DNA from 2 places in the Rothia sp. P13129 genome. Region 1 is predicted to be linked to the other one. Evidence: riboswitches for the same ligand, from Rfam matches in the RefSeq annotation. Region 1 holds a riboswitch; the other holds the start of a gene.
What was found. Region 1 has a riboswitch for thiamine pyrophosphate ahead of ACN081_RS06410 (bifunctional hydroxymethylpyrimidine kinase/phosphomethylpyrimidine kinase). Riboswitches for the same ligand answer to the same signal wherever they lie in the genome.
Positions count from the first base shown of each region.

Region 2: another riboswitch for thiamine pyrophosphate. It lies ahead of ACN081_RS08120 (ECF transporter S component); the one in region 1 lies ahead of ACN081_RS06410 (bifunctional hydroxymethylpyrimidine kinase/phosphomethylpyrimidine kinase).

Region 1 covers NZ_JBLXYA010000008.1:20,468-32,467, forward strand. The annotation lists gene ileS (isoleucine--tRNA ligase) at 1-77, shown strand, start outside; gene ACN081_RS06385 (bifunctional folylpolyglutamate synthase/dihydrofolate synthase) at 80-1,516, shown strand; gene ACN081_RS06390 (DUF4233 domain-containing protein) at 1,516-1,956, shown strand; gene ndk (nucleoside-diphosphate kinase) at 2,007-2,423, shown strand; gene ACN081_RS06400 (vitamin K epoxide reductase family protein) at 2,517-3,161, opposite strand; gene ACN081_RS06405 (Rne/Rng family ribonuclease) at 3,623-6,637, shown strand; TPP riboswitch at 6,806-6,900, shown strand; gene ACN081_RS06410 (bifunctional hydroxymethylpyrimidine kinase/phosphomethylpyrimidine kinase) at 6,894-8,495, shown strand; gene rplU (50S ribosomal protein L21) at 8,733-9,044, shown strand; gene rpmA (50S ribosomal protein L27) at 9,096-9,353, shown strand; gene obgE (GTPase ObgE) at 9,528-11,081, shown strand; gene ACN081_RS06430 (hypothetical protein) at 11,254-11,487, shown strand; gene nadD (nicotinate-nucleotide adenylyltransferase) at 11,543-12,000, shown strand, end outside.
Region 2 covers NZ_JBLXYA010000012.1:31,614-43,613, reverse strand. The annotation lists gene ACN081_RS08165 (hypothetical protein) at 1,280-1,885, opposite strand; gene ACN081_RS08160 (hypothetical protein) at 1,922-2,308, opposite strand; gene ACN081_RS08155 (hypothetical protein) at 3,138-3,374, opposite strand; gene ACN081_RS08150 (endonuclease/exonuclease/phosphatase family protein) at 3,894-4,562, opposite strand; tRNA gene ACN081_RS08145 (tRNA-Gly) at 5,646-5,719, opposite strand; gene dcd (dCTP deaminase) at 5,834-6,421, shown strand; gene ACN081_RS08135 (hypothetical protein) at 6,430-7,563, shown strand; gene ACN081_RS08130 (MFS transporter) at 7,671-9,020, opposite strand; gene ACN081_RS08125 (DUF4235 domain-containing protein) at 9,273-9,551, opposite strand; TPP riboswitch at 9,743-9,845, shown strand; gene ACN081_RS08120 (ECF transporter S component) at 9,897-10,493, shown strand; gene ACN081_RS08115 (ABC transporter ATP-binding protein) at 10,496-12,000, shown strand, end outside.

The sequences.
Region 1 (12,000 bases):
TTGCTGGTGAGACTCTTGCAACTTCGGTACACTATCAGGACGCTTCAGAACTTTCTATTACTGTGAAGAAGGCCTAATTTTGTCAGAAAACATGGATTCTCAATCCTTGTTGAACACCTCAAACGCCGTAGATACTTCTGCTGAAGATACCTACGGCGTTGAGGGCGTTTATCAAGAGTTACTCTCTCGTGCCCCTGAAAATGCGATGGCACCGAGGCTTAATGCGGTTCAGGACGCTTTAGATATTTTGGGTGCGCCTCATCAGGCGGCTCCCGTTATTCATATCACCGGTACGAACGGTAAAACCTCAACAGCACGTATGATTGAGCGTTTATTGATGGCTCATGATTTACGAACAGGGCGGTACACTAGCCCGCATCTGAGTAAAGTAACAGAGCGTATCAGTATTGATGGGCATCCGGTATCTGATGAGACGTTCGTGTGCATCTGGCAAGAGATTCGTCCTTATCTGGATATAGTGGATGCACAGTTGAGTGCTGCTGGTGAGCCTCGTATCACCTATTTTGAGGCACTTACGATTCTTGCCTTCGCCATTTTTGCTGATGAGCCAGTAGACGTTGTTGTTCTTGAAGTTGGTATTGGTGGAGTGTGGGATGCTACGAATGTTGCGCAAGCTCAAGTTTCTGTTGTAACACCTATCTCCTATGACCATACTGATATTTTGGGGCAAACATTAGCTGAGATTGCTGCTGAAAAATCAGGGATCATCAAAGAGCATGGGATGCTCATTAGCGCTGTGCAAGACCCAGAAGCTGCTCAGGTTCTCTTAGAACGGGCGCAAGCAGTTTCTGCTGGGTATCGTTTTGAGGGTGTTGAATTCGGTGTTCTTGACCGTCGTCCAGGTGTTGGCGGTCAGATGGTCGATATTCGTGGATTAGCGGATACCTATACTGATGTTCCTGTTCCTCTCTTTGGGGAACACCAAAGTCAAAATGCTGCGGTAGCTATCGCTGCGGTTGAAGCATTTTTAGGAGGGGCGGAAAAGCCTCTCAACGTTGAGCTGATTCGACAAGGATGGGAGGAATTAACTTCTCCCGGACGTTTAGAAGTTCTCAAGACTGCTCCGACAATTATTCTTGATGCCGCCCATAACCCTCACGGTATTCGGGCTTCTGCCCACGCTTTTAAAGAATCTTTTGCTGTCGGTTCTTTGGGCATCGTGATTGGTGTTTTGGGGGAGAAGGATGCCGTGGGCATCTTTGAAACAATTCGTGAAGAATACTTTGATTCTGCTGATTTTCAGACGAAGCTATACCTCACTGCATCTGACTCTGCTCGGGCCATTGACGTAGACACTCTTAAAGATATGGCTCTTGATGCTGGGCTTTCAGAGTTCGATCTTCAGACCTATGAGCGTCTTGACGATGCTTTGAGTGCTGCTGTCGATCAGAGCCTAGAACATGAAGAACACGCTTCAGCCATCCTGATTACTGGTTCCATTACGGTCATTGGGCAAGTGCGTTCTTCGTGGTTGCCTGATGGGGAAGGAGCATAATGGTTCGTTTGACGAAGGCTCAGCGTCAGTGGCGCCCAGGGCAGGTGAAGAAACCAAGCTCTATCAAGGTGATGTTTTCTTCTACCGTGCTAACATTGGAGGCTTTTGTAGCGTTCTTTGCAACATTGGCAATTTTTGGATTGAATTTCAATAGCCCTCTCCTCTATAAAATCATGATTTGGGTGTTAGGGCTTGCCTTAATTGGTGCGTTTTTAGCTGCGCCAGCATTTTTGCGTAAACCATGGGGCTATACCTTTGGGTGGGCCTTGCAAGGTTTATTGATTCTTGCTGGTGTGGCGTTACCGTCATTAGTGTTCATCGGGTTGTGCTTTACGGCTGCGTATTGGTATGCGGTACGTACCGGTGAACGTCTTGACCGCGAGAATAAAGAGCGTGAACGTGAACAGCTTGAATGGGAGAAACAACAGAAAAACCTGTAACCCCTGTTACACTAGGTGCAAGATGTTGCTTCACAAGGAAGGTTCCGTTCATGAGCGAACGTACTCTGATTCTGATTAAACCTGACGGTGTCAAACGTCAATTAGTGGGGGAGATTCTTCATCGTATTGAGCGAAAAGGATACACTCTAGCTCAGATGAAAATGATCACGCCCACTGAAAGTCTTTTGGCGCAGCACTATAGTGAACACCTTGAAAAACCGTTTTACCCAGCGCTTTTAGAGTTCATGCTCTCTGGCCCAGTGGTAGCAGCGGTCTTTGAAGGTGAGGACGTCGTAGAAGCTATTCGAACTATCATGGGACCGTCTAACCCCGTCAGTGCCCCTGCCGGAACGATTCGTGGAGATTATGGACGCGCATGGAGCACCTCCGTGCAACAGAACCTCATTCACGGCTCAGACTCCGTAGCATCTGCAGAACGCGAGATTGCTATCTGGTTTAATTCCTAAATCAGTATTGTGCTAACACCTAAGAGCGGGTGGGGAGAACCAAAATTTGGTTCTCCCCACCCGCTCTTGTCTGTCGGTGTTGATCAAGAAGTTTTAGAACATCCCGAGAATGATGTCGGAGAATCGGATAAAGATAATTCCGAAGATGAGAACAAAAACTAAAACAATAGCAAACCATGACCACCCAGCTACCGTCTCACGCAGGTGAAAAGGCGCCGGTATAATTCCCGCAATAATATTTCGTGCAGTAATCTTCCCCATCATAATGATTTGGGTAACCCACACAAACATACAGAAAAGACACAAAGCATTGATTTTGAACGTGGTGTTATACCAGAGCCAAAAAACGAAGACCGTTGCTAACAAATGCCCGATGTTCATTGCTAACCAATACCAGCGACTAAAACGAGCACCAGCCAAAATAGCGGTGCTAATCGTCAGAACAATGGCATAACCTACTAACCCAATAAACGGATTAGGAAACCCAAAAGCCTCAGCATAGGGGGTGCGCATGACCGTACCACAATTGAGCAAGGCATTAACATCACATGAAGAAACATGCGAAGCGTCAATATAAATTTGTAGACGTTCAAAAACAAGCATGCACGAAGACACGAAAGCAATAGCACCAGCAACAAGCACCAAAAAGGCAAGGCGACGGTCAAAACTTGCCTGCTCTGCGTCGCTCATTGTTATGGGGCCGTCGTCGATGAGTTTTTCTTCTGGAGTATAGGTCATGGGATTCTCCACACGGGGTACAAAACGTTAACTATCCTACTGTGTGAAGCTAAGTATTGGCTTTTCTTTTCTCGAAAGAATGCTTTAAGGGCACCGATTTTAGGAAGTATATGAGAGAATGAACATTGGTAGTCTTCTGCCCGCATACAGAAGTAGCTATCCAGTAGGTGGTACCGACACCGCGTTAATCAGATGAGACATAGCGCAATAAAAGTTCAGTGCGTAACGCACAGACTCGGGGAAACTACTGGCTCAGCTCATCGCGTGAAAACCTGCAATATGCCTTCAGACGTGTTCTAAGGTAAAGAAACAACACGCTAGAACTTGTATCAGACAACGAACAATAGCGTTGCTATAGCGTTTGAAACGAGCCGAGCAAGAATAAGCTTTTGTGAGATTTTCTCACCTGAAGCGTAAGAGCTAAATGCGGTTAGTTCCTTATGCAGGAGAACGTACATACTATGAGTGAAAACATCAAACATGATGTTGAGGTGAACGAAACCGAAGCGGATTCACCATCATCACAAACCACCCCAGAAGACAACTCGTTAACACCGGAAACAGAAGAGACTTCAACAGTAGAAGAGACCTCAGAAACTGAAACGGAAAATCACGAGACTGAGGACGAAAACAGCTCAGAACCTGCTAAGACCCCTGAAGAAGATTCTTCTGAAACAGAACCTGAGCCAGAAGAAAAACCTCAGCCTAAAACACAAAAAGAAATTCTCGCAGAAGAACTCAAAAACCTTACCGCTGCAGCTTCAACCTCAAACCTCTTATTCTTCTCACCAAACCTTGAAGAAATCGCTGAAAAAGCTCGTGCAGAACGTGAAGCTCGCCGCGAAGCACTCGAAGCAGAACGCCGTCAACGCCGACTCGCAGAAATCACTCTTGACGATGACGAAGTCACCTCACGTCGCCGTCGCCGCCGTCGCCGCGGAGAACAAGACATCGAAATTGAAGGTGGCACCGAGGGCGATCCAGAAAATACCGTCACCAAGGTACGCACCCCACGCCTATCAGACTCACACACTACAAACCGTGTCACCGGAGTACGTGGCTCTACCCGTCTTGAAGCTAAGAAAATTCGTCGCCGTGAATCACGCCATTCAGGGCGCCGTCAGCGCGGCATCACCGAAGCAGAATTCCTCGCACGCCGTGAATCTGTTGAACGACAGATGATTGTTCGACAAAAAGACGACAGAATCCAAATTGGTGTTCTCGAAGACGGCGTACTAGCAGAGCACTTTGTCTCAAAAACTCAACAAGATTCTCTCATCGGTAACGTCTACCTTGGTAAGGTTCAGAATGTTCTTCCTTCCATGGAAGCAGCCTTCATCGACATCGGACGTGGACGAAACGCAGTGCTCTACGCCGGCGAAGTTAACTGGGATGTCTCCGGATTAGAAGGTACTCCACGAAAAATTGAAAACGCCCTCAAATCAGGCGACTCCGTACTCGTACAAGTTACGAAAGACCCTGTAGGCCATAAGGGCGCTCGCCTAACAAGTCAGGTATCGTTACCAGGACGTTTCTTGGTGTACGTTCCTGGCGGCTCTATGACCGGCATTTCCCGTAAACTACCGGACACCGAACGCGCTCGTCTTAAGAAAATTCTCAAGGATAAACTCCCTGAAGGTGCCGGCGTAATCGTCCGAACTGCAGCGGAGGGAGCTTCTGAAGATGAGCTCACCCACGATATCAACCGTCTACGCGCCCAATGGGAAGACATCAAGAAGCTTGCTGAAGCGCCTAAGACTCTGGCTCCTGAAATGCTGTATCAAGAACCAGACCTCACCATTAAGACTGTTCGTGATGTCTTTAACGAAGACTTCAGCGCCATGGTTGTACAGGGAGACTCCGCATGGGACTCTATTGAAGCGTACTTAACCTACATGGCACCAGACCTTGTGGACCGTCTACAACGCTGGGATAACGAAGAAGACGTTTTTGAGCACTACCGTATTGAAGAACAACTTCATAAAGCTCTCGATCGTAAAGTTTTCTTACCTTCTGGCGGTTCTTTGGTCATTGACCGTACCGAAGCGATGACGGTTGTTGACGTTAACACCGGAAAGTTCATCGGCTCTGGCGGAAACCTCGAAGAAACCGTTACAAAAAATAACCTTGAAGCAGCTGAAGAGATTGTTCGTCAGCTACGTTTGCGTGATATCGGCGGAATCATCGTCATTGACTTCATCGACATGGTTCTAGAATCAAACCGTGAATTGGTTTTGCGTCGTCTGGTAGAGTGCCTTGGCCGTGACCGTACCAAACACCAAGTTGCTGAAGTGACATCTTTGGGTCTGGTTCAGATGACACGTAAACGTATGGGAACTGGGTTACTTGAAGTGTTCTCCGAAGCCTGCGAGAACTGCTCTGGACGTGGACTACTTGTTCATGACCAACCTCTTAAAGGACGTTCTGGCGGTGCTTCAGATTATATCCACCGTTATGAGCGTACTGATCGTGAAGATCGTCGCCGTGCTCGTCATCAGAAATCAGCACGTATTCGTGAATCTCATGCTGAGGCCCCTGCAGAAGAGTCCAACCTCGAACACGATCATCGTGAAGAGTCTCGTCGCGCTGCCGTTGCGTCTATCGCTGCTGCAACGCACGAGCATGAAGCTTCTGAGGACGTTACAGAGTCTAAGAGCTCTCGTAAGCGAAAGCGTCGTAAACCATCACGTCGTGATGTAGACGTGAAGAATGTTGAGCAGGCAGAAGACTCCTCATCAGAGCTAGTACTTACTATTGGTGGTGAAGTTGTTGAACTTCCTCATGCTCATGAGCAGGTAGAGGAACAAGAATCGTCAACTGAAGATTCTTCGTTTACTTTAGAATCTTTAGAACAAATCTTTGATTCTAAAGAAAGACAGAGCTCTGTTTCTGAGGACACTGCTGAACAGGAATATGATGAAAATCTTTCTTCTCGATTCACTCAGAACTCTGAACGTTTAGCGGCGATTCGAGCTGGAGAAGCTCGAGCGAGAGCAGCGCAAAAAGCTGGTCGAGATGTCCAACGTAAAGATGAGCAAGACTCATCTCAGAAAGAGGAGACTCCCGTCAAGCGTCGTCGTTCTCGTCGGGCATCTGCACCGGTCTCGTCTGCTGGTTCTTCGGTAGCGGTGAGCGTTTCTGACATCTCTAAAGAACAAGAAGCCCAGCAGTCTCTCGTAACTGGTGTTGCACAACCTGGACGTCAGCAGAGTATCGAAGAAAAAACTGTTCAGGAAGTAACCACTCCCGAGCAGGCTCCTGAGCATACACCAGCACCTCGTAAACGTCGTTCGCGTCGAGCAGTGAGCACTGGTGTGGGTTCTGAGGTGCAGCGTCAAGAACTTTCAGAAGGACAAGCTGCTAAAAGTATTGTTGCTTCTGTTGCAGAAGTACCAACAACCTCAGAACATGAGGAGCATACGGTCATGCTCGGTGTTGGGGTTTCTGCCGACCAGATTAAACGTGAAGGACGATAATCTCATCGTCTCCGCGGTGTGATAAAAGATGGTGTGTTCTATACAGAGCACACCATCTTTTGTTTTGCTGTAAAGAAGAGTCATAATCGCTGTCTTTGCTGAAAACTCTAGCCGTCAGAGTCTATTTTTCCTAGGCTAGTTTAAGCACTTCTACCATAGGTGCATGAATATCAGGACACGGGGTGCTTTCTATTGAGAGCTGAGAAAAACCCGCAGAACCTGCTCTTGTTAGTACAAGCGAAGGGATGTCGATTTTATGGGCGACACTTTAACACCGCATCAACTTTCTATTCAAACACGCGAATATCCGAGAGTGCTGACCATCGCGGGGTCTGATTCTGGTGGTGGTGCGGGAATCCAAGCCGACTTGAAATCTATTGCAGCGCATGGCGGGTACGGGTTGAGCGCTATTACTGCTTTGACTGCTCAAAACACTCGTGGTGTGCAACAGGCTTTTTTTCCTCCGGCACAGTTCTTATCTCAACAATTAGAGGCACTCAGCTCTGATATCGATATTGACGCTGTCAAAATTGGCATGTTAGGCACTTCTGACGTCATTGCTGCTGTGCGTTCATGGTTGCAAAAATATCGTCCTCCCGTTGTGGTTCTAGACCCTGTTATGGTTGCTACAAGTGGAGATTCTTTAGCTGAAGAAGACTCGGTAGCAGAGCTTTCTTCATTATTTCCTTATGCTGATGTCATCACCCCTAACGCTCATGAGATGGCTGTTCTGCTAGGTGAAGAATCTACTGAACAATGGTCAGTTTTATGTGAGCAGGGGCAGCGTCTAGCTGATTGTTATAAAGTCGCGGTTCTTGTTAAAGGTGGACATTGTTCAGGGGAGAGAACTTCTGATGCGCTGATGATGCCAGGTCATAGTGAACCAGTATGGGTTGGTTCTTCTGAACGTGCACAGGTTCGTACCACACATGGTACGGGGTGTTCTTTTTCTGCTGCTTTAGCGACTGAGCTTGCGCGTACAGGGTGCTGGCAGACTTCTCTAGAACGCGTTAAACGGTGGATTACGGGAGCTATTAACAACGGTCAAAGACTTGAGGTTGGTGGCGGGAACGGGCCGATTGATCATTTTTATCATGTTCATTCTGTGATATCTGAACAAAGTGCACGAGTTAGCGATGTCGATAAATATTTGCTACAGGCTCAAGACCTTGACATGGTGCGTTTGCGTGAGAGCTTCTCTGAATACGCCTGGGAATTGAGTACCTCTATCAGAGAACAGGTTAACAGCTGCCCTTTTGTTGAAGGTCTTGGTGACGGCTCTCTACCTCAGGATGCTTTTATCTATTATTTAGACCAAGATGGTTTATATCTTAAAGAATATTCTCGTGCTCTAGGGCAGGTTAGTATTCGTGCAACGGACACTGAGTCACGGATGTTCTTTGCTCACGGTGCAGTTGAAGCTGTTGAGGTTGAATCTGAGTTGCATCGCCGGTGGGTGAGTCGTTTTAGGGATTCTGCGTATGTTACGGGGATACCCAGTACGACGACAGAGGCCTATACTGGTTTTCTTTTAGCGCGCACCATGGAAAGTTATGGTGTGGGTGCCGCTGCTGTTCTCCCGTGTTATTGGTTATACGCTGAGATTGGAAAAAACCTATACTCTGCCTATCAAGAGTATGCGGGGGAGCACCCCTATGGTGAATGGCTTGAGGCGTATTCTTCAGAAGAGTTTCAAACATCAGCCCATCAGGCTGTGAACTTCGTCAATAAAATAGCTAGAATAGTGTCGGATGGCGAGCTGATTTCCATGAAAAACGCCTTTTTGAGAGCTTGTTGGCTAGAGCTTCGTTTCTTTGAAGAACCAATTTCGGCGTGTCACTTGCCCTTGCGGGGGTAGTTGTCGTAGTCTTGTCTTTCGGTGCTTCTTAAGTTCGTTTTACACGTTCGAGCCTAAGATAGCTACCACTGGTAGGAAACTACTAGATATAGCTCGATGAGCGCGAATCCTTAGAAAGCTCAAGATTCAACGAGAAATCTTCTCAGAGTCTTGTTGCACTACATGTTTTGGTACCAGGATCTGCGCTCTTTCGAAAAATTGTTCAATATAAAGACGTCGAGAGAAGTGAGTTCCCAAGTGGCATACGCGATTGTCCGCGCTGGCGGCCGCCAGGAAAAGGTTTCCGTAGGAGACCTCGTTACCCTTGACCGCGTCGCTGGCGAGCCCGGTAGCACCATTGAGCTACCTGTACTGCTGCTGGTAGATGGGGACAAGGTCACTGCAGATGCAAAGACCCTGGCTTCCGCCAAGGTAACTGCTGAAAAGATTGAAGACCTTCGCGGTCCTAAAATCGTTATTCAGAAGTACAAGAATAAGACCGGTTATAAGAAGCGTCAGGGCTTCCGCGCAGAGCTTACTACCGTTAAAATCACTGCGATTAACGCGTAAGTTCAGAACGTCCCGGATTTTCACATAATCTTTTACCTAAGGTAGGCACAGATGGCACATAAGAAGGGCGCAAGCTCCACCCGCAACGGCCGTGACTCTAACCCCCAGTACCTCGGTGTTAAGCGCTATGGCGGTCAAACCGTCAATGCAGGCGAAATTATCGTCCGCCAGCGTGGCACCCATTTCCACCCCGGCAACAATGTTGGCCGCGGCGGAGATGACACTCTGTTTGCTTTGGCAGCAGGTCAGGTTGAGTTCGGTACCCGTAAGGGCCGTAAAGTTGTCAACATTCTCGAAGTAGCTGAGTAATCTTAACTATTACGGAATGAATAAAAGAGGGCATGCACAGCTTGTGTTTGCCCTCTTTTGCATATAGTAAGCTATTAACCTTTAGAGGTATAGCGTCCAATACCGAGAGACTATTTCCCCAACCGATGAAATATATAAGAAATAGCCGCTCAAAGAAATAAGGAGAATTTTTTCGTGGCAGAATTTGTTGACCGCGTTGTACTGCATGTATCTGGTGGCCATGGTGGCAACGGTTGCGTATCTGTTCGTCGCGAGAAATTCAAACCATTAGGCGGACCGAACGGCGGTAACGGCGGTAACGGCGGAGACGTCATTCTCACCGTTGACGGGCAATCCACCACCTTATTGGAATATCATCACACCCCACACCAGCGTGCCCCTCATGGAGATATTGGACGTGGAGATATGCACCATGGTTTCAACGGGGAAAATCTCGTACTATCAGTACCTGAAGGAACCGTCGTCAAAGATAAAGACGGCAATGTTCTTGCAGACTTATTACATATTGGTGATGAGTTTATTGCTGCCCGTGGAGGACAAGGCGGACTGGGAAATGCTGCCTTAGCATCTGCAAAACGTAAAGCACCAGGCTTCGCTCTATTAGGTATCCCCGGTGAAGAACGCGATATTGTTCTTGAACTGAAATCAATTGCAGATATTGCCCTCGTAGGATTCCCCTCTGCCGGAAAATCTTCTCTGATTGCAGCCATCTCTGCTGCACGTCCTAAAATTGCTGACTACCCTTTCACTACTTTGATTCCCAATTTGGGCGTAGTACAAGCCGGTGACGTGCGGTACACGGTAGCAGACGTTCCCGGTCTTATCGAAGGCGCTTCAGATGGTAAAGGGCTAGGACACCGTTTCCTACGCCATGTTGAACGTTCTTCTGCTCTCGTCCACGTCATTGACTGTGCCACCTTGGAACCGGGGCGTGACCCCATCTCTGACTTCGACATTATTCGCGGTGAACTTGAAAACTATGAAGTTGATCCTACCGCTGGTGTGACAGTTCCTTTGCATGAACGTCCTCAAATTATTGTGCTCAACAAAATTGATGTACCTGAAGCTCGTGAACTAGCTGATTTTGTGCGTCCTGAGTTTGAAGAGCGTGGTTACGAAGTATTTGAGATTTCTACGGCATCACACGAGGGTCTACGTCAGCTTACCTTTGCGATGGCAAAACTCGTACAAGAAGACAGAGACCGCAGAGCTGCAGAAAAAGAACAAGCGGGCGAAGACGTTGCGGTTATTCGTCCTAAAGGATTCCGTCACCGTAAACAGCAAGAATTTATGATTCGTCGTGAAGAACGAAATCTTGAACCTCTCTTCCGCGTCATTGGCAAAAAACCTGAAAAATGGATTCTGCAAACAGATTTCAACAATGATGAAGCTGTCGGATACCTTGCCGACCGTTTTGCCCGTCTTGGCATTGAAGAAGAACTCTTTAAACAAGGTGCCCGCGCAGGGGACGCTGTCGTCATTGGTGAATCGAACGATTCTGTTATCTTCGATTGGGAGCCTACGATGGTTGGTGGTGCAGAACTTCTGACATCTCCTCGTGGAACCGACGTACGTCTTGAAGAAATCGTTCGTCCGACTCGAGCTGAAAAACGTGCTGAGTATAAAGACCGCATGGATGCTAAAGCTGCTGCTCGTGCAGAGCTTGAAGCAGAAAGAGTTGCAGGGGTTTGGACTGAATCCGTGGACGCTAAGAAAAAGAACAACTAGCCGTTGAGTTTTCTTTGCTGTACTCAGGGTCCAATCTCTGAGCGGAGAATTGGCTAAGATTCTATTTTCTCGTTGGTGTTATCTCACATTAAGAGCGAGATAACAGGTAGCATATGAGTGGGCTTTGAGCCTGCACCACACAATCATTACTTTGATGGAAGGAACTTCGAATATGCGTGAGGCACTAATTTTAGCGAGTGAGCACGGCGAACACGCGGAACATCTTGTATACGGCATTCCAACCTATGTGTATTTAGCATTGGCGGTTATCGCTTTTACCGTGATGTTCTTTATCTGCATTTCTTTTAGCGGTCGTGGTATTGTTCGCCCTGAGCACGGACCTAATCATATTGGTAGCGATGAAGTTGAAGCGCTCGCTGATTATCACGCAAAGCATAGTCATTAGAGCTGCATCTTTGGCTCAAGAGATATAAAGGATATAGCTCTGGAGCTGATGAGGCATGATGTTCACGTCAAGGAGTCCTGTGCGTCAGGAAAATACTGGTCAATCAGCCCCAAAAAATATGCTTTCTCGTGTTCCTGGTCGTACCCGATTAGGAGTTATGGGTGGTACTTTCGACCCCATTCATCATGGTCACTTGGTGGCAGCTAGCGAGGTTGCTGCTCGTTTAGATTTAGATGAAGTAATGTTCGTTCCGACGGGGTTACCTCTTCAGAAAAGTAAGCAGCGGACGGTAACCCCTCCCGAGGATCGTTATTTGATGACGGTTATTGCGACCGCTTCTAATCCTACGTTTACGGTGAGCCGGATTGATATAGACCGGGCGGGCCCTACGTACACGATTGATACGCTAACAGAGTTGAAGGAACAACGCCCCGATTGTGATTTGTTCTTTATTACTGGTGCTGATGCTATGAATCAGCTTCTGACCTGGAAAGATTCGGATAAGTTGTGGGA
Region 2 (12,000 bases), on a different contig from region 1:
ATAAAATATCTAGCTCTAATAGCCTTTAATGTGCACCCAGAGAGCATTCTGCATCTTACTTCAATACGAAATTTTGTAAATGACTGATAATAAAATGCTAACATTATTGCTGACATAGTGGCTATTAATGATAGCTTGTAGTCTATAACATACTTAAAATATCTTGATATCATTGCAGATTCTGAGGCTTTGCCTTCGATGAATAAGATGAAGCTTAAGAACGAAAATAGTATCGCGTATAAAGATAATAATTCAATACGTTTATCCCATCTTAATAATGATTTAGGTGGCAATCCTCGCATTCTTTCTATCCCTAACTAATTTTAATCTGACTCGGGGGGGGGACGCTAACCGTATTCCATTTCTAGCTACTGTGGAGCCAAAGTGAAGGCTAAAGCCTATCTATTATGTCCCCATCGGAATTGAGTTGTTTGATTAGAGCCCCAGTCGAAGAGGTTGTCCCAGACTGAACCGGTAGTCTTCCCTGTCCATGCGTACCTGAACATCAAGACTTTACCGTTTCTCGTGTATTTGAACCAGGCGTTTCTGTACCCTGAACCGTTATAGTTCCAGGCTGCTCCATCGTATCTTACTTGGAAGACTTCTCTGGTAGAAGCTCCGTTAAGGTGATTTCCAAAGGTCGCTGCTTGGGCACTAGGTGCCCCTCCTAGTGCCAAAGCTGAGGCGACTCCGAGTGCGATAACCTTGTTTTTGAGTGTTTTTTCATATCGTATAACTTCCTTGTTATAAGAGTTTTACGGTTAGCGTTCCCCTGTCTGCAACGCTACGCTTGTAGTAAATATTAAGCAATACTTTTAATGATTTTAATGTTAAAAATTTTTATATCTGCAGTAAGAGGCTGCCAAATCTATCTCTGTAGCTGGGTTCCCTTGAGACAAAGGGTAGAATCCTTGTCCCTTGTGCATCAAATAAAAATGGTATGCAGCTGTGAGAATAGTACGCATATGCTGGGCGCTCTAAATAAATTTCTGTAGGACATATTCGTTCGCAGCGATTTGTTAAAGCTTGTTCTTGTCTATAGAGACCAAGAATCGTAGGCTTGTATTCTTCTGGATAAACTTTGTAAGTTGGCGGAAATGATACTCGGAAAATAAGAATTCTAAAGTGTTCAAATTGGACATGTTATCTACTTATCGGGTAAGTGTGAGAGAAAATATAAAAGGACTTGAAGTCCTCGTTACCTGGTTTACTGAAAAATGAACTAGTGATTTTCTGTAATCACTCTGATGAGGTGAGAGATAAAATCAATGCTAACGAACTAACTGACCGTGATCTGAATTGTTCCAACATGATGCAGAGACTCCTTCCACCGTGACCAGATTCCAGAAAATGGTAACGCCAGTTCAGGCAAGTAACAGTGCTGCGTCATTAATGGCACTTCTTTATTAGAGATAATAAAATTTTGTTTATCTCTAAGGATAAGGCGTAGGGCTGAATACTGAGCAATAGGGAGTGGATTCTCATTTACGCTCATATTTAAGAAATGCCACATATCTCCTCGGCAGTTTGCCCTTCTAACAGGCATGCTAACTGAATGTGGATCACACAAAACAGTAACTTCTGTTAATCGGCACGTGGCTATTCGTCTAAGAGTCTCCCCTAAACATAAGAAAATCGAACTAAAAGGAATGTCATAATTGCTGTCACACAACAAGTCTAAATGCAGCCCTTCGGCCAAAAAGTCTCCTTTAAGCAATGAGCGCTCGTTGTATACAGGCTGGGTGGTCCATAACCCTGCATAAGCGTCTAGGGAGCCTTCCAGCCCCAAGGACCGAGCAAGCTGTGAAAACTTATCGGCAATGTCTAGTTCTTGAACACCACTGTCAAAAGAATTTACTGCGATTCCTTTGAGCTGTATTCTCAAAGAGTGAAATCTCATTAGTTTCTCTAGCTCACTGTTTCATGCTCCGCATCGGAGTGTAACTACCGTACCGTTGTTGTATCCCCATGACTTTTGAGTCCCAGTCGCAAATCCTTCCCCGTACGTGTACCATTTGGTGTTTTTTGATCCCTTACACTGATAACGCGCAACGGCCGCTTTACCTCTGCCTCCACCAGGCCATACAGATACTTTTCTGGATGAAGCTTTGGCTGAATACCCAAACCATCCTGCCTTCGCTTTTAGCGTTCCCCGCAGTTCCATTTTGCGGGGAACCTCACTCATTAGTGTCCATGAGACACGCCCAGAAACTTCTAATCCAGACTTATGGGCATTATGAACGTCAATACGTCCAACAAACCTTGGGGCGCGCGCTGGAAGCACTGACCCGTGTGAATCAGCATCCATGTCGTCGCCAATGTAACGAGAATCAAAGCTGTCGTATGGTGCGGTTTTTCGTATACTGTAGCGCTGGAAGATGGTGAACTCCCTGAGGAGTTCTCTGCTGCAATAGCATTTCCAGTAGTAATTAAGAATAAAGCTGTAATTTAAGGCAAAAGCCGTGCTAATAAAAGGTTTTGTTGACGTCATTTCTATTCCTTCTGTCAAGCTGACATGCGACATTGCATGTTAAATAAGGTAGGTGTTCGAGAGCACCGAGGACTGCGTCGTCCTCACCTGACATGGCTAATTTTATATGAAAAACTCATGCGAATTAATGGGGCGTGTTGCAAAGCATAGTAAATATTATCGTCGTACAACTTTCAAACGGCTAGGAAATCTAGCTGTAATCACTAGCCTCTAAACATGAAAAATCAGGAACCTATGTTCTTCAAATATCAGAGGAGAGCGGACTATGCAGCTGAGCACTAGACCTTTTTATATATGTATATATTGAGAATAACTAGTGGATACTTCTCTATCCAAAGGGGTACATAAAAACCAGCAGGATATGGATTGTCAGCTAAGACTAGATACCATCCCGATAATGTCGGTTTAGCAAAGAGTGCGGTGGCTACCGGGACGAGCTCATGGGGGGCGTGGCTGAAAGCCAACCCAGAACATGAAAACCCAGCTCCTCCAAATTGCTAGATAAAGTGTTTGGGCGCTAACCCCTAAAGGGATTAACGCCCAAACAGTGCTGACTTATCCAACCTCATGCCAAACCGCTTGAGGCAGTGTCGCAAAGCAACAGAGTAAAGACTTCTGCACTACTGACGCATGCAGGCAAGTGTAATCAACGCTTGTTCTTATTCCTGTGCTGCATGAAAGCATTCCACCACAACAGCATGGCCAGGCCAACGTATCCTGCAGCAATTTCACCAGCAACGATGAGCAACTTCAGCCATGTTGCCTCGATATTCGCTAATTCATCCCAAGTGAAAAAGTATGCGACCAGAGCTAGCACTGGGATCCCAAACAGCGCCCAACGCCAGAACTGAGGATCCAAAAGATGTGGCTTCGTCTTCTCCATATACCTTCCTCCTGACTAGGCACGGCAAGAACCGGTAAATTGGTCGGGTGAAACAATAGTCGTGACCGCTACCTTAAACCTTGTAGTCATGAATTACTCCTTAGGTTTTGTGTAGTAGCACCAATGCACTACGAAAGAATATTAGCACTCAGCATGTGTCTTCCGCCACATTTGAGATCATTGGTGTGAAATGTTCTACAACCCCAAAAGCCTGCGCTCGCCATATACGTTCCCGCTCGCTTCGCCTTAGTCTCTGATAGGTTGATGTGGGATAGAGACTCGTACCCAAACATGCATGAGTATCCACCGCGTGGACTGTTTGACCCACTGGCTGAGGTAGCCTTCGGGTTTCGTCAGTAGATGTAGACCTGCGCCCCAGCAGACCCTGTGTTTGCCACAGGTTTCCAGCCAAGGCACTCTGGAAGGAGGGCTCCTCTTGATAGAAATCTAAATCTGCAGTTAAGATGTCTGCCAGTTTCAGAGAATGCCAGGAAGCACCTTAGGTTTAAATCCAAATTATTATTTAGTGATTATGACATCGGTTTTGTAGGCGAGATGATCGGAGCGACCAACAGAAAACGCTTGGCAACCTTCGGCTCGTAAATCTGAGGTTACTAGAACATGGTCAATTGGTGTGCGCAAGACTTCGTTAACGTTGGCTGGCCACGTACCTACTTGCTTTGTTCTGCACGATTCTTGGGAATCAAGAAGATGATAACGTGATGCCATTGCTGAGTGGCGGGTAGTCGCATTGAAATCGCCAGCTAGAATTGTAGGCCGCGTGGCATTTTCGCCGAACGCGACTAGCCGTTCTAAATCACCTCGCCAAGCCTCCATTAATCCCGGCAAAGGAGGTGCGGTATGAACCCCTATAAGTAAGGGCAGGGCCTCATCTTTAAACTCTATCGCAACAGTGCCAAAGGTGGTGGCTGGTGCACTCGAGAGATGAACATGGCCGAGTCTCTGGCTAACGATGATAGTTGTCGGAGCAATCTGACCGCTATAGGCCGCCGTGAAACCACTATGAGGTGTATCGAATATTTCTCCACCATATCCGATACTTTCAATGGCGCGCTTAGCGTCGTAAGCACTTGTTTCGGGAAGGACGATGATATCAGGGGTACCTTCTTCAAGAATCTCATTAAGATCGGCAGGAGTGAAGGTTCCTCCCGAATTATAAGTAACGATGATGAGCGATCGTTGAGCCTGCGATGTTGGAGAAACACCGAGTTGAGATAGCCCAAAAGGAATAAAAACAAGACTAATTCCGACTAAGCATCACACTACATATTGCAGGGAGCGCAAGATAGTAAAACTTTTGCCACATGTTAAAAAAGCAAGCAACGTGCAACACAACAAGGCAAACACACCAAGAATCCGAGGGAATGCCATAATCTGCGCAAAAGGCAGGTAGGAAGTGACGAATCGGTTAACGATGAAATGTGGGAAAACAGTTCCAGTCAAACACAGAAGCCCGATAATGATTACAAGTGAGCGAATGATGTTTAACCCAAGCGTCCATTTTGGGACACTTGGGTTAAACGCTTCATTTTGATTGAAAGTCATCTAAGCAACTATTTCAGCGTCATTAGCTTGCCGTTATTAGCAAGGTATTCACATCGGTCGGAAGCGGACTTGTAGTTCTTGTAAGATTTACCAACAGAGCGTCCGGTAACATTGTTCGTCAAATCCATTCGTTAAGGTTATCGGCTGGGGGTTGCCCACGTCCAGCGAGTCTAGGCTGAAGTTTCTGTTGTGCCAATCCGACACTGATAGAGAGTTGTTAGAATGACTATTGTTCTCATTGTTCATATGATGACGCAAATGCTGGTGTAGTTGTAATTGCGTTGACTGCAATTAAACTTCCGGACAGAATCGCTACTTTGAGATTTATTTTCATTCTTGACTCCTTGTAGTCGTCTTTGTCTACAAATGCTTGCATAAAATATAATAATCCTATGTTAATCTCATGGTCACGCTCAAAGCGCCGGTAGTTGTGAGGAGTGCCGCATATAGATCAGCCGATGTAACGCATCGATTCCTGATGTAAGTTGCAGCTCATCCAGTGACGCTTCTTTACCAAAACCTAGCAGGGACGGCGTCAAACTACCCATCGGACACCCAATTCACCTCCAATCGAGGCTCCTCAACAGCCACTCTGTACCCAGTCAGAACACAAAAAACCCTCGGGTACGTGCTTGACTAGGCCAAACGCGTAACCCAAGGGGCTCTCTATCCACTCATATCTTTGTATCGAAATGGGTGTCTAGATGGAGCGGCTGACGGGAATCGAACCCGCGTATCAGGCTTGGGAAGCGTGCGCTCTACCATTGAGCTACAGCCGCATATAGCGTTGGTAAGACGGTCTGTCTTCATTTTTATTGCTATGTTGTGAATACTTTAGCGCGTTCTGGTACTAAATGAAAATTTCTGTACGTTTAATACGATATTTTTAGAGTGTGCTTATTTCAGACCGTGATATTCGCCAGGAGATTGCTGGCGGTCGTATAGTTTTAGAACCTTTTGATGAGTCGATGATTCAGCCGGCGTCGGTTGATGTTCGTTTGGATCGTTTTTTCCGTCTTTTTGATAATCATAAGTATCCGCATATTGATCCGTCGTCAGATCAGTCTGAGTTGACTCGTCTGGTTGAGGTCGCTCCGGATGAGCCGTTTATTTTGCATCCGGGGGAGTTTGTTCTTGGTTCCACGTATGAGTCTGTCACCTTGCCTGCTGATGTAGCTGCCCGTTTGGAGGGTAAGTCGTCGTTGGGGCGTTTGGGTCTTTTGACGCATTCTACAGCTGGTTTTATTGATCCTGGTTTTTCGGGGCATGTGACGTTAGAGCTGTCAAATATGGCGACGTTGCCTATTATGTTGTGGCCTGGTTCTAAGGTTGGTCAGTTGTGCTTTTTCCGGTTGTCTTCAGAGGCTGAGCACCCTTATGGTGATGGCGCATACGGCAACCGTTATCAGGGTCAGCGTGGTCCGACGGCTTCGCGTAGCTATCTGAATTTTCATCGTACTAATATCGTTTCGGACGGTTAGGGTTTTTGATGCGCGCTATACGTTTATGCCCTGCGGGTACGAGCGTCGAATTATTTTTTGACGATTCTCTTGAAGAGTCACTGGTTGCGGACGTTCTGAGTTCGTGGGCGGCGATGGACCCGGTTCGTTGTGTGGGCGATTTAGAGCAGAGCACTGCGGATGGGAAAGTTTTTGTTTCTGCGGAGTTGAGTTGCCCTGAAAAATATCGGGGTGTTGAAGGCTTGCAGTTTTTGAGCGTTCAGCATGTTGATGCCGCTCAAGAGCGTTTGACGGTTGAGGTGACGTTGGCGATGCTTCGTACTTTAGCTGGTTCGGTGAGTCTTTTTCATGCGGCTGCCTTGGGTGATGAATCTTCTGGCCGTGCCATGATTTTAATTGGCCCGTCAGGGCGTGGTAAAACGACGGCGTCTCGTTTTTTGGGGCAGCATTTTGCGTATTTGTCGGATGAGACGGCTGTTGTGCAGGATGATTTATGTGTACGTCCGTATCCTAAGCCGTTGTCGGTGATTGTGGAGAAGGGGTCTCCTAAACATCAGATAGATCCGGGGTCTTTGGGGATTTCGGTAGTTGCGCCAGATAATTTTTCGTATCAGCTATCTCGTATCGTACTTTTGGGGCGTGTCGAGGAGCCAACTGTTCCGTATGTGGAGGATGTGAGTTGGGCTGAAGCGTTAGTGGAGATTGCTGGTCAGACTTCTGGTTTGTTGCTCACCGATGATGGTTTACCTCGTTTGCTGGATGCGATGAAGCGTTGTGGCGGTGTGCGCCGTGTGGTGTATTCTGAGATTTCTCAGACATTGCCGGTCTTTAGGGAGTTATTGTCTTCGCCGGCGGAGGAGTCTTCTGCATCGTGGCAGATTGTTCATTCTGTTGAGCAGGAAGTACCGGCGGGCCTTGTGTCTCGTGTCCCGGGTACGTCTGCTGTGCTTTTGGATGATGCTTCGTTAATTTATGGTGGTGGGCGGTTGTCTGAGGTGTCGGAGTTCGCTGCTGATAGTTGGCTGTTGCTGGATGAGCCGTTGCCTGTGGATGTTTTTCGTCAGCGGATTGAACAACAGTATGGGCCTATTCCTGATGACCAGTTCCCTGCTGTATTGCAGAATCTTGTGGATTCTCAGATGATTTCTTATCAAAAGCCGTGATGTTTTAGTGACTGTTGTGTCATATGGTGCAACACAAAAGCTAGGGTGGGTGCTTACACAACGATGTAAGCACCCACCCTAGTTTTTGATGAGCGGTAAGTGGAGTATTATAGTTGCCCTTTTTCGAGGGTTTTTTGGTGTTCTTTGCGGTGTACTCGTGGTAGTGGCAGGGTGAGTAACAGACCTGCTGCAAGAACCACCATGATGCCAAGAATACCCCAGATTTGTGCACCGAACGCCCAGACGAATAGTCCAAATAGTAGCGGTGCTAGGGGTGCTGCTGCGCGTCCTGTGGTGGAGTATAGTCCGAAGATTTCTCCTTCATGCCCGGGTGGGGTGATACGGGAGAGGTAGGTTCGTGACGCGGATTGTGCTGGCCCGACGAAAGCGCAGAGCCCTAATCCACAAATCCAGAAGACAATAGGGTTTTGGATAAATAGGAGCGGGGTTGCAGAGATGAGCAAGCAGACAAGGCTAGAGACGATAACTCGTTTGGGTCCGATGAGGTCATCAAATTTACCGCCGAGAAGTGCACCGATACCGGCAACAACGTTACCTGCGATAGCGAAGATGATGATTTCTGTGGTGCTAAACCCAAAAGTACCTGCGGCGACGATACCGCCGAAGGTGAAAATACCGGTAAACCCGTCACGGAAAATTGCTGAAGCAAAGAGGAATGCGAGGGTTTTAGGTGAGTCTTTGTAGAGGGCTTTTAACGTTGCCCAGAGTTTTTTGTAGGAATCTATGAGCCCAACTTTGGGTGCTACTGGTTTTTTCGGGTGACGACGGTCGTGACGGTAGAGCGCAATAACAAGCGGTGTGCTAAGCACGATGGACCATACTGCTGAGAAGATGGCAACTGCACGAATATTCAAAGAGTTATCGGGTGAGATACCTAAGAAACCGGTGTCTGAGCCAAGCCCCACGAACGCGAAGAGGACGATTCCTAAGGCGATGATTCCGCCGAAGTAGCCTGCAGACCATCCGATACCACTAATTTTTCCAACCGTTGAGGGCGTTGATAGTTCTGGCAGTAGCGCGTTGTAGTTGACGATGGCAAACTCATTCATGACGTTTGCTGCGCAGATGAGCGTTACACCGTAGAGAAGCCATTGTGGTTCAGGGAACGTGAAGAAGCAAAGTGCCATGAGCACGGCTGTGAGGAACGTGTTGACTGCTAACCATAGGGTGCGTTGACCTGATGCATCTGCGCGTTGCCCTGTGACGGGGGCAAGTAACGCGATGAGTAGCCCTGCAATGGCGAGGCCTGTGGAGAGCATTTCGGAGGCGTCTTTAGGGTCGCCGAATGCTTTGCTGGTGAGGTAGACGGTGAAGACGAATGTTGTCATGACCGCATTGAAGGAAGCGCCACCGGCGTCCCATAATGCCCAGGCTGTGATGGTGCCGCGGGTCCCTAATGGTGCAGATTCGTTCTGCTCTTTGGCGTGTTTGCTCATAAGGATAAGAGTATCTATTGAGCATGGGTAATGGTGTGAAATACCCGCAGAAACAAAGATAAAGTGAAGAAATTTGTGTACTTTTTACCAGAACTATGTGCACTGTCTAAGGTTCACTTACAGTGGGCTTATCTTCAAAGGATTTGTTAGTGCTGATGAGCGGTAAGTTTATGGGGTTTAAAGAAGCGTAGACGGCAACAAGATGACTGTTGCCGTCTACACGAGGATGAGGTTTTCTAAGAGGTGATGTTCTTAGACTTCGTTTTGTCCGATGGGATCATTTTTGCGTTTTGCTTTGACCTCATTAGTTTTACGGGTGATGCTGACTTTGATAACGGTGCCAACAAGACCGGTCAGAAGTGACCATAGAATGATGTCTCGCCAACGCTCATCATCGTCGGGGTTGCTTGCGGGTGGTTCATTTCCGGTTACTTTTTTCCATGTTGCAGAGAGCGCTTTGTTTGCCACGGTGATGCCGGCAAGAGAAGCTGCGGTTCCTACAAGATTAATGGGGTTCATGTTTTTCTCCATCGTTGATGAGTATCCTTAGCAATCCTATAACAGGAGAAGCCCAACAGCGTATTACTACTCACGAATAATTCTCTAAGAAAGCGTGGAAACTGCAGATATTGTCATAACTTCTCTGGAGGGTGGAATTGAACGTAGTGAACAAACTATACTGAACAAGGCTTTGACAATAAAGCCGTATAAACATATACGTATAGAAGCGACAGGGGAGCACCGTAGGGTGCTGAGAGTGCGAAAGCAGACCCTCGAACCTGATCCGGTTAGTACCGGCGTTTAGGAAGTCGAGTTCTCTCAAACGTTCACTTAGTGTAACGTTCCCCTTCCTGTATTCGGGAAGGAAAATTTACAATGGCTAAGAAATCTTCTTTAGCGTGGCGAGTTAACGATATCGTTATCGCCTCTGTCCTGTCTGTAGCATGCGGACTCATTTTCTGGTTCTGGTCTGTTGCGATTTATCCGCTGGCAAAAACGATTTTTGCAACGGTACCAGAATATATGCCTCTTATTGGCGGTGGCTGGTTGATTGCTGGTGTGCTGGGTGGAATTGTTATCCGTAAACCTGGTGCAGCACTATATTGTGAACTTCTTGGCGCCATTATTGAGGGTATCCTTGGCACACATTTTGGTCTGTCCGTTATTATTTCTGGTCTAGTTCAGGGTCTTGGCGCAGAACTTATTTTTGCGGTATTCCTTTACCGCCAGTGGAATATTATGGTCGCAGCTCTTGCCGGCGCAGTATCTGGCTTCGGTATGGGCGTCTCAGAAATTATCATCTACTACGCAAATGAGCTTTCTTTTGCAAAGATGCTGGTTTACACGGCATGCGGAACGATTTCTGGGGCATTGCTTGCTGGGGTTCTTTCGTGGTTCTTAATGAAAGCACTAGCACAAACGGGTGTCTTGTCGTCCTTGGCTTCTGGACGGTCGAAACGAGCACGCGCCTAACCGTGGATACAACATCTTCCATAACGCCACCGCCTGCTGACTCTCAGCCGGTGCGTGGCGTTCGTATTAGTGTACGTGAGTTTGGTTGGCATTACGCAGGACGAGAAAAACCTACTCTAGAATCTGTAAACCTGACCATTGAACCTGGACAAAAAGTGCTTCTTTTGGGTTCTTCTGGCGCAGGCAAATCAACCCTTCTGCACGCCATGGGCGGGCTATTACACGACGATGATGGCCAATCTCAACAGGGCACTATCACCATCGATGGTATACCTGCTGAAGATGCTCACGGCGCAGTAGGACTCATGCAACAGGACCCAGAGTCATCTATCGTGCTATCTCGTATAGGAGATGATGTTGCTTTCGGGCCCGAAAATTTAGGTGTGCCGCATGAACAAATATGGGAACGTGTTAAACGCGCTCTAGCAGATGTTGGCTTAGAGAAGTTTGACTTATCACATCCGACGAGTGCCCTATCTGGCGGACAAAAACAACGACTAGGGTTGGCGGGCATCCTTGCGATGCATCCCGGTGGTATTTTCTTAGATGAACCAACAGCAAATCTTGATCCTGCTGGTGTTGAAGATGTTCGTGATGCCGTAATACGCGCACAAAAACATACGGGAGCAACCCTTGTCGTTATTGAACATCGTGTTGGTGTATGGGCTGAGCATATGGACAGAATTATTGTTCTTGGCGCAGGCGGACGTGTTACTCATGATGGTTCACCTACTGAGGTTCTTGCAGAAGCGAGGGAAGAGCTTATTTCTGCGGGGGTATGGGTTCCTGACTACACACCAGAGGTTCTTCCTTCAACGCAACAGGCTGGGGCAGAGCTAATTTGTGCTCGTAATGTGGCAGTAACTCGTCATTATCCTTCTGCACGAGAGCGACGTAAACGACGAAAGGCCCTTAAGAATTGTTCTGAACCGTATATTTTTGATGCGCCTATTGTTTCTTCAGGGATTAATGCTTCTATCCGAGCTGGTGAACATACAAGTGTTCTTGGCTGTAATGGTGCCGGAAAATCTACTTTTGCTTTGACCTTAGCTGGGTTACTCTACCCTGTTTCTGGGGAGATTGTAGCAACGTCAGCATTTTTAGAAGAAGCTGCTCCTTCACCGTCACGGCAGTATAAGGAGCCTTCACCTGATATGACGCAGTGGCGTTCTCGTGATATTGCTTCGCGTATTGGTCTAGTCTTTCAAGAACCTGAGCAACAGTTTTTAACTGCTACGGTACGTGAAGAACTTGAATTTGGGCCACGACAACTTGCGCGGCTTCGTCAAGAACCTGTCGACGAACAAGCTCTTAAACACCGTATTGACGCGTTATCTGAACGTTTACGTTTGCGTCATCTTGAAGGAGCAAACCCGTTCACCCTTTCTGGGGGTGAGAAGCGCCGTCTTTCTGTAGCAACCGCATTGGCAACAGCACCTCAGGTCCTCATTCTTGACGAACCTACTTTTGGGCAAGACGCTCATACGTGGAAGGAATTGGTGCTTTT